Regions from separate parts of the Arthrobacter sp. K410C genome, predicted to be linked through region 2. Evidence: predicted binding sites of a transcription regulator. Region 2 holds the regulator's gene; the other holds the start of a gene.
The links. Region 2 encodes HrcA, which represses chaperone genes, less so after heat shock. Its sites were predicted from a motif close to TTNGCACTCGNNNNNNNCGAGTGCNAA; they were not measured.
Positions count from the first base shown of each region.

Region 1: groES (co-chaperone GroES) is a predicted target of HrcA. The motif match lies at 2,106-2,132, and genes of this name have one in related genera.

Region 1 is NZ_JBNHFJ010000001.1:540,118-544,511, reverse strand. Features, by position in the region: gene AC5RU7_RS02555 (THUMP-like domain-containing protein) at 1-771, opposite strand, end outside; gene AC5RU7_RS02550 (hypothetical protein) at 825-1,205, shown strand; gene AC5RU7_RS02545 (DMT family transporter) at 1,145-2,077, opposite strand; gene groES (co-chaperone GroES) at 2,288-2,581, shown strand; gene groL (chaperonin GroEL) at 2,659-4,269, shown strand; gene AC5RU7_RS02530 (dihydrofolate reductase family protein) at 4,355-4,394, opposite strand, start outside.
Region 2 is NZ_JBNHFJ010000022.1:158-4,551, reverse strand. Features, by position in the region: gene AC5RU7_RS19225 (16S rRNA (uracil(1498)-N(3))-methyltransferase) at 1-598, opposite strand, end outside; gene dnaJ (molecular chaperone DnaJ) at 601-1,728, opposite strand; gene hrcA (heat-inducible transcriptional repressor HrcA) at 1,810-2,823, opposite strand; gene AC5RU7_RS19210 (DUF3097 domain-containing protein) at 3,014-3,862, shown strand; gene AC5RU7_RS19205 (DUF4870 domain-containing protein) at 3,985-4,394, shown strand, end outside.

The DNA of each region.
Region 1 (4,394 bases), on a different contig from region 2:
CCCCAGCACCAGGGCTGAGCGGCGGACGCCGGCGCGGCGCACGGCGTTGAACCACAGGGCCACCTCGGTGACGTCCCCGTTCACGGACACCCATTGGGCTTCACAGCCTTCGGGCACGGAATCATGCGGCATCCCCGGCCCCATCTTCACCCCCACGGCCTTTCCGGATGCCGCGAGGGACTCCACGAAGGACAGCGGCGGCGAAAAGGCTTCGGGATCCCAGATGCGCGTGGTGCCGGAGCTGGAGGTGACCCTGCGGGCGGGGTCCAGCCACACGCCGTCGATGCCATCCAGCGGGACCGCGGTGGCGTCCGCGTGGACCACGGTGGCGTTCGGGAAGGGGATAAGGTTCACGGTGGCGCAGGCGGCAGTTGTCTCGTCCTTTTCCACCGCGGTGACGGTGAGGTCCAGGGAAGCCAGCGCAAGGGAGTCGGCGCCGAGCCCGCAGCCCAGGTCTGCGACGTGGCTGACGCCCGCTTCGGCGAAGCGCTGCGCGTGGCGGGCTGCAACGCTCAGGCGGGTGGCCTGCTCCAGCCCGGCCTGGGTGAACAGCATCTGGCGGGCAAACTCGCCGAACTTGGCCTCGGCCCTGGTGCGGAGCCGTGACTGCGTGAGGGCAGCGGACACGAGTTCGGGGGAGTGTCCGGCCTTGCGCAGCGCGGAATTCAACCCGAACGACGCGTCATCACGGTAGGGTCCAAGGGAGGCCAGCAGTTCCCAGCCTTCCGGGGTGAGCAGCGGCGCGATCTGGTCCTGGGGAGCGTTGGGCATGCGTTCCAGCCTAGTGGAGGAGCGTCCTGCGGGATGCCGATAGGGTTGAAACCATGGAAGACAGCGCAGGCCCCCAGCAGTCCGGAGAACAGCAGCCCACGGACCGGGGTCCTGCCAAGTACGCCCGCCCGGCGCTGATCGCGGCGGCCGTGGTGGCGGTGGTGTGCCTGGCGCTGCTGGTGATCATTTTCTTCCTGGACACGTTCAACGCCACCGTCTATTCGGTGGGCGGCAACAGCATCGAGGACGATACCCAGGAGGCCCGGGATATCCGCGGGCTGTACGCCGGGGCACGGACCGGAAGCATTGTGTTCCTGGTCGCCTCCCTGCTGGCCGCGGCCGCCGCAGCCGCTGTGCTGTACCGCAGCAGGAATCAGGGGACGCGGGATTCCGACGGCGGCGAGGACGTTGACTTCGATGATCTGGGCCGCTGAGGCTGCTGCCCGGCGCTGGTGAGCAGTACGCCTGATATCACCAGGATGCCGCCCATAACCTGCGCGATGGTGATGGGCTGGCCCAGCAGCACCGTGATGATAGCGGTAAAGACGGCGATCAGGTTCAGGTAGTTGCCCGCGTTCGCGGCCGTGGTCCGTTTCAGGGCCAGGTTCCACAGCAGGTAGGAGCCCAGGGACGGGAACACCGCGATAAACGCCAGCGACCAGCTTTCGGCGGGTGTGGACGGCAGCCCGGCGCCGCTCACCACCGCCACGGGGGCGAGGACCACGGCTGCCAGGGCAACCTGCACCGCAGTGGCCGTGATGGCCGGCAGGGACAGCCTGCGGGCGATGATGGTGTAGAAGCCCCATACCGTGATGGCGGCCAGGATCAGCAGTTCACCGGCATTGATGGAGAACGTGACCAGCCGCTGCAGGTCACCGCCGGTAAGCACCAGGAGGACCCCGGCCAGGCCCAGGCCGATGCCCAGCCAGCTCACGGGGCGGGGCCGGTCCCGAAGGAGGACGACGGCGAGCACCATGATCAGCGCCGGGTTGGCGGCAGTGACCAGGGAGGCGTTCAGGGCCGAGGTGTGCTGCAGCGCGCTGTACAGCAGCAGCGTATAGCCGCTCATCCCCAGCACGCTTAGCAGCAGCAGGACCGGCCAGCGGCGCAGCACCGCCTTCCAGTCCGGCCTGTCGACGACGTGTGCCAGGAGGAGCAGCGGCGCGGCGGCCAGGGCCCAGCGCCAGAACGTCAGCTGGAGCGGGTCCATGGTCTTCATGGCCGACTGGCCCACCACGAAGTTTCCGGCCCAGAACAGGTTCGCAAGGATCAGGTACACGGCAGCTCGCACCGCTTCAATGTACATGGCACGTGTGTCCGCCGAGGACGAAACGCTGGCACTCGCCTTGACCGAGTGCTAACGCGGACATAGAGTCTTCATTAGCACTCTCCCTAGGAGGGTGCTAACACATGAAGAGCTGCCACCAGGCTGCTGCCGGCACCGCGACGACGGTTGCCAGCCAGGGCGGAAAGCTTTCCAAGTCCACGAATTTGCTGACGAAAAGGAGAGGTCCGAGTGTCGGTCTCTATTAAGCCTCTTGAGGATCGTATTGTTGTCCGCCCGCTCGAAGCCGAGCAGACCACGGCTTCCGGCCTGGTTATCCCGGACTCCGCACAGGAGAAGCCCCAGGAAGGCGAAGTTGTTGCAGTAGGCCCCGGCCGCTTCGAAGACGGCAGCCGCGTACCGGTCGACGTAGCCGTGGGCGACGTCGTGATCTACTCCAAGTACGGTGGAACCGAAGTCAAGACCGGCGGCACCGAGTACCTCGTGCTGTCCGCCCGCGACGTCCTGGCGATCGTCGTAAAGTAACTTCCCGGATCCCCGTGCCGCTGGTCATGCCTTCTGCTGGCCAGCTGCGCGGGGTTCTGTCTTGAAAGGACAAAACCATGGCAAAGCAGCTTGCGTTTAACGACGCTGCCCGCCGGTCTCTTGAAGCCGGCATCGATAAGCTCGCCAACACCGTCAAGGTAACGCTCGGCCCCCGCGGCCGCAACGTTGTCCTGGACAAGAAGTGGGGCGCGCCCACCATCACAAACGACGGCGTCACCATCGCCCGCGAAGTGGAACTGGACGACCCGTACGAGAACCTTGGTGCCCAGCTGGCCAAGGAAGTTGCCACCAAGACCAACGACGTAGCAGGCGACGGCACCACCACCGCAACGGTCCTGGCCCAGGCACTGGTCAAGGAAGGCCTGCGCAACGTAGCTGCCGGCGCTGCTCCCGGCCAGATCAAGCGCGGCATCGAGGTTTCGGTTGAAGCCGTCGCCGCACGGCTGCTGGAGAACGCCCGCCCCGTCGAGGGCACCCAGGTCGCTAACGTGGCTGCCATCTCGGCACAGAGCGAAGAAATCGGCGAGCTCCTGGCCGAGGCCTTCGGCAAGGTGGGCAAGGATGGTGTAATCACCATCGAGGAATCCTCCACCACCCAGACCGAACTGGTCCTCACCGAGGGCATGCAGTTCGACAAGGGCTACCTGTCCCCGTACTTCATCACGGACGCGGACCGCCAGGAAGCAGTCCTCGAGGACGCCCTCATCCTGATCAACCAGGGCAAGATCTCCTCGCTGCAGGAATTCCTGCCGCTCCTGGAGAAGGCGCTGCAGGCGTCCAAGCCGCTGTTCATCATCGCCGAGGATGTCGACGGCGAGGCCCTGTCCACGCTGATCGTCAACCGCATCCGCGGAACCCTGAACGTCGTTGCCGTCAAGGCTCCCGGCTTCGGTGACCGCCGCAAGGCCATGCTGCAGGACATTGCCACCCTCACCGGTGCACAGGTTGTCTCCCCGGAGCTGGGCCTGAGCCTGGACACCGTTGGCCTGGAGGTGCTGGGTACTGCCCGCCGCATCACGGTCACCAAGGACAACACCACCATCGTGGACGGCGCAGGCTCTGCCGAGGACGTGTCCGCACGCGTCGCGCAGCTGCGTGCCGAGCTGGCCCGCACCGACTCCGACTGGGACCGCGAAAAGCTCCAGGAACGCCTGGCCAAGCTGGCCGGCGGCATCGGCGTCATCAAGGTTGGTGCTGCCACCGAGGTTGAGCTGAAGGAAAAGAAGCACCGCATCGAAGATGCCGTGTCCTCCACCCGCGCTGCCCTCGAAGAAGGCATCGTGGCCGGTGGCGGTTCCGCCCTGATCCACGCCCTCAAGGCACTGGATGAGGACCCCGCCGTCAAGGCGCTGGAAGGCGACGCCGCCGCTGCGGTGGGCATTGTCCGCCGCGCACTGGTGCAGCCGCTGCGCTGGATCGCCCAGAACGCCGGCTTCGACGGCTACGTCATCACCGCCAAGGTCGCCGAGCTCGAAACCAACAACGGCTTCAACGCCAAGTCGGGCGAATACGAGGACCTGATCGCTGCCGGTGTCATCGATCCCGTCAAGGTCACCCGTGCCGCCCTGCGCAACGCAGCCTCCATCGCAGCCCTGGTTCTCACCACTGAGACCCTGGTTGCGGAGAAGCCCGCTGAAGAAGACCAGCACGCAGGCCACAGCCACTAACCTGCCGTTGGCAGGAAACTGTGCGAACAAGAAACCGGTCCGGCATCCGCCGGGCCGGTTTTTGCATCTTCGGGTACGGCTGGAATTAAGTTCCCGGCATGTCCTGCGTCTCCACCCCGCCGGCA
Region 2 (4,394 bases):
GGTGTTCCGCTCCCCCGCCGCCGGCCTGCCAACCCTCAAGGACGGTGCGCAGCGGACGGACGGCGTCCTCGTGCAGGATGACCGCCAGGTCCGCGGCCTCGACGGCTGCGGAAAGCGCGGCGGTGTCGACGGCGGGGCGGACCTCCGGCACCCAGGACCGCCGTGCCTGCTTGGCGGCGGCGGTCACCACCGACTGCCATTTGGCGTGGGCTTTCGCTGCGCGGTCACCTTTCCACCGCACGATGGACCGCTCGGACTGCCATGGGATCACGGCGTCGACCCCCAGCTCGGTGGCCGTTTCGATGGCCAGCTCGTCCCGGTCGCCCTTTGCCAGGGCCTGGACGAGCACCAGCCGGACGTCCGGCCGCTGTTCGACGGTTACGGACGCGCACTCCACCTCGAGGGCCGCCGGCGCAGCAGCGGCGACCCGCCCTGTCATCCTGGTGCCGGCGCCGTCGACAATATCGACGGCTTCGCCCGGTTCAAGCCGTTTGACAGCGACGGCATGCCTGGCCTCGGCCCCTTCCAGGACGAAGCGGCCGCCCGGCGACATTCCATCCAGGGACCCGGCGGCGGTGAAGAAGACGGGGTTGCTCACCGCTACAGGTTACCGAGGCGGTCCCGAAGCTTGGCGAACATGCCGCCGCTCGCAGCCAGCTTGCCGTCAGTGATCTGCTCACCCCGGAGCTTGGCCAACTGCCGCAGCAGGTCTTCCTGGGCGGCATCGAGCTTGGCGGGAGTCTCCACCTGCAGGTGGACCTTGAGGTCGCCACGGCCATACCCGCGAAGGTGGGTGACGCCCAAACCGCGAAGCGTAATGATTTCACCGGATTGGGTGCCGGGCTTAACGTCGATTTCCTGCGTGCCGTCGAAGGTTTCCAGGCTGACCTCGGTGCCAAGGGCGGCCGCCGTCATGGGAATGTTCAAGGTGGCGTGGAGGTCGTCCCCGTCCCGGACATAAGTGGGATCGTTGTTGACCCGGATCTCCACGTAGAGGTCGCCGGAAGGTCCACCGGCGGGTCCCGCCTCACCCTGCCCGGACAGCTGGATGCGTGTTCCGGTGGCGACGCCGGCAGGAACCTTGATGGTCAGTGAACGGCGGCTCCGGATGCGGCCCTGGCCGCTGCACTCGTTGCAGGGATCCCTGATGACGGTGCCGAATCCTTCGCAGCTGCCGCAGGGGGCAGCCGTCATGACCTGGCCGAGGATGGAACGGACTGCCCGTTGGACCTGGCCGCTGCCGCCGCAGATGTCGCAGCGCTCCGGATGAGTGCCGGGCTGGCAGCAGGAGCCTTCGCAGGTGGGGCAGGTGACCGCCGTATCCACCTCGAGCTTCTTGTTGACGCCAAACACGGCGTCACGGAGGTCGATCCGGACGCTGATGAGGGCGTCCTGGCCGCGTCGGACGCGTGAGGCCGGACCGGTGGAGCCGCCGGCACCGAAGAAGGTGTCGAAGATGTCCTGGAATGCGAAGCCCTGCCCGGCGTAGCTGCCGCCGCCGAACCCGTTGTCCGTGCCGTTCTCGTTGCCGGTGGTGTCGTAGACGCGCCGCTTCTGGGGGTCCGAGAGGACTTCGTACGCATGGGTCACTGCCTTGAAGCGGTCAGCGGCCTCCTCGCCCGGGTTGACGTCCGGGTGCAGGGTACGGGCCAGCTTGCGGTAGGCCTTTTTGATTTCTTCTCCGGTGGCCTCCGGTGAGACTCCAAGGACGTCGTAGTGGCTGCTCAAAGTTCGTATCTCTTCCTTGTTGACTGCATGCAGTGGGGGTGTCCTTCCGCGGACCGGCTGCCAGGGCAACCGGCGCCCCGCTCAGGGCCCCAGAATCCGGGATAGGTAGCGGGCAACAGCCCTGACGGCGGCCATAGTGGTGGGATAGTCCATGCGCGTGGGCCCCAGCACGCCTATTTTCGCTGCGCTGTCCGGACCGTAGCCGGTGGCCACCACGGAAGCTTCGGCAAGGCCGTCGTACGGGTTCTCACGCCCGATGCTGACTGCCACGCCACGGTGGTCCTGCGCCATTTCGCTCAGCAGGCGCAGCATCACCACCTGTTCCTCCAGGGCTTCCAGGACAGGTCCGATGCTGAGCGGGAAATCCACGTTGGACCGGGCAAGGTTCGCCGTGCCCGCCATGACCATGCGCTCCTCGCGGCTGCTGTGCGCCAGGAGCTCCAGCCCGTGGGCCAGTGCCTGCGCAGCCGGCCGCTGCGCCGGGCCGACGGCGGAGACGACGCCGGGCAGGGACTGCCCTAACTGGCCCAGCGGGGTTCCGGCGAGGGAACCGAGGAACTGGGTCCGGAGCGCGGCGAGGGCGTCGTCACCGAGGTCCTGGCCGACGTCGATGACCCGCTGCTCCACCTTGCCGCTGTTGGCGATCAAAACCACCAGCACTTTCCGCGGTGCCAGCAGGACGAATTCGATGTGGCGGATCAGGGCCCGGCTCAGATGGGGATACTGGACCACCGCCACCTGGTTGGTCAGTTGCGACAGCAGCCGGACGGTCCGGTCCAGGACATCATCGAGGTCGTCGGAGCCTTCGAGCAGCGACTGGATGGCGCGGCGTTCAGCCTGGGACAGCGGCTTCACAGCCGAGATCTGGTCAACGAACAGGCGGTAGCCCTTGTCCGTGGGAATCCTGCCCGCACTGGTGTGCGGTGCGGTGATGAGCCCTTCGTCTTCCAGGGCTGCCATGTCGTTGCGGATTGTTGCACTGGATACGCCGAGATGATGCCTTTCCACCAGCGCCTTGGAACCCACGGGCTCGCGGGAGTGGACGTAGTCCTCCACGATTGCCCGCAGCACTTCCAGTTTGCGTGGCTCGCTCACACTCCACCTCCAATCCAGGGTCAGGGCGGCAGCGCCACCCTGTGCAACAAACATCAGGGAAAACCATCAGGGTTAGCACTCGACATGCCTAAGTGCTAACAGTCTATTATGACTCGCCCCGTTGTTAGCATTGGTACCGCTCCGGGCGAAATTCCGGCGGCACTGATCTAGCGCTAGGCGGAGTCGATCCATGGATTACCAGAACTGGGGGCCCCGGGAGATGTCCGGCCCCGTCCGCACCCAACTTCCCGAAGTCCCCGTTGAACGCGGCATGGTCCTGGAGGACGTGCAGTCCGGGTGGGTTGGTGCCGTGACGCGGGTGGAAAAGTCAGGCGGCATGCACGTGGTGGCGCTGGAAGACCGGCGGGGAAAGTCACGGACGTTCCGGCTCGGCTTCGGCTTCCTCCTGGAGGGCCAGGCCATCCGCCTGATGCCGCCGGCACCGCGTGCCGCTGCCGGCGCCGGAGCCGGCAGGACGGCGTCGGGCTCGGTCCGGGTCACGGGCCAGCGTGCCCAGGTGGCCAAAGCCAGCCGCATCTGGGTGGAAGGCAAGCACGACGCCGAACTGGTGGAGAAGGTCTGGGGAGACGACCTTCGAGTGGAGGGCATCGTCGTCGAACCCCTGCACGGCATTGACGACCTCGCCGGAGCGGTGGCCGATTTCCGGCCCGGGCCGGGACGGCGGCTGGGCGTGCTCGTGGACCACCTGGTGCCGGACTCGAAGGAGTCCCGCATTGCCGACGCCGTGATGGCGTCCCCCGGCGCCGCGGGGAACGTCCTGATCGTGGGCCACCCGTACGTGGATGTGTGGCAGGCCATCAGGCCCGCTGTCCTGGGGATCGAGCAGTGGCCCGTAGTGCCCCGGGGCCAGGACTGGAAGACCGGCGTGCTGGCGGCCTTCGGCTGGCCGCACGCCACGAAGGAGGACATCGGGCTGGGGTGGCAGAAGCTGCTGGGTGCCGTCCGCAGCTACGCTGACCTTGAGGCGTCGCTGCTGGGCCGCGTTGAGGAAGTGATCGACTTCCTCACGGTGCCCTGAATGGGGAGCCATGTCCCGGATAGCCAGTATTCTTGGTACTGCAGGTCCTGCGGCACTGTCCGCGGCCGCAGCAAGGCAGCACCGGCATTCCGCACTATTTGCACTCTCGAAGGAAACAGACTGTGGCAGAAAACACCCGTGATCACAGGGACAGCCAGGGCGGCGCAGGCCGCTCCGAATACCATGGCGTCCCGGCGAACGCGCTGCCCCTGACGGCAGGCGAGGACAGGCAATGGGCCACCCTGGCGCACTTCGGCGGAATCCTCGGTTGCGTACCTGCGCTGCTGATCTTCCTGATCTTCCGCGACCGCGGGCCGTTCACGGCGCAGGAGTCCAAGGAAGCCCTGAACTTCAGCCTGCCACCCACCATTGCGGCCGTGGTGGCGAACATCCTGGTATTCATCCCCGTCATCGGCAACATCTTCGCCGTCATTGCCACGCTGATCTGGATCGCCCTGACCTGCTTCTCGGTGGCGGCAGGCATCCACGTGAACAAGGGCCAGCCGCACCGGTACCAGTACAACCTGCGCTG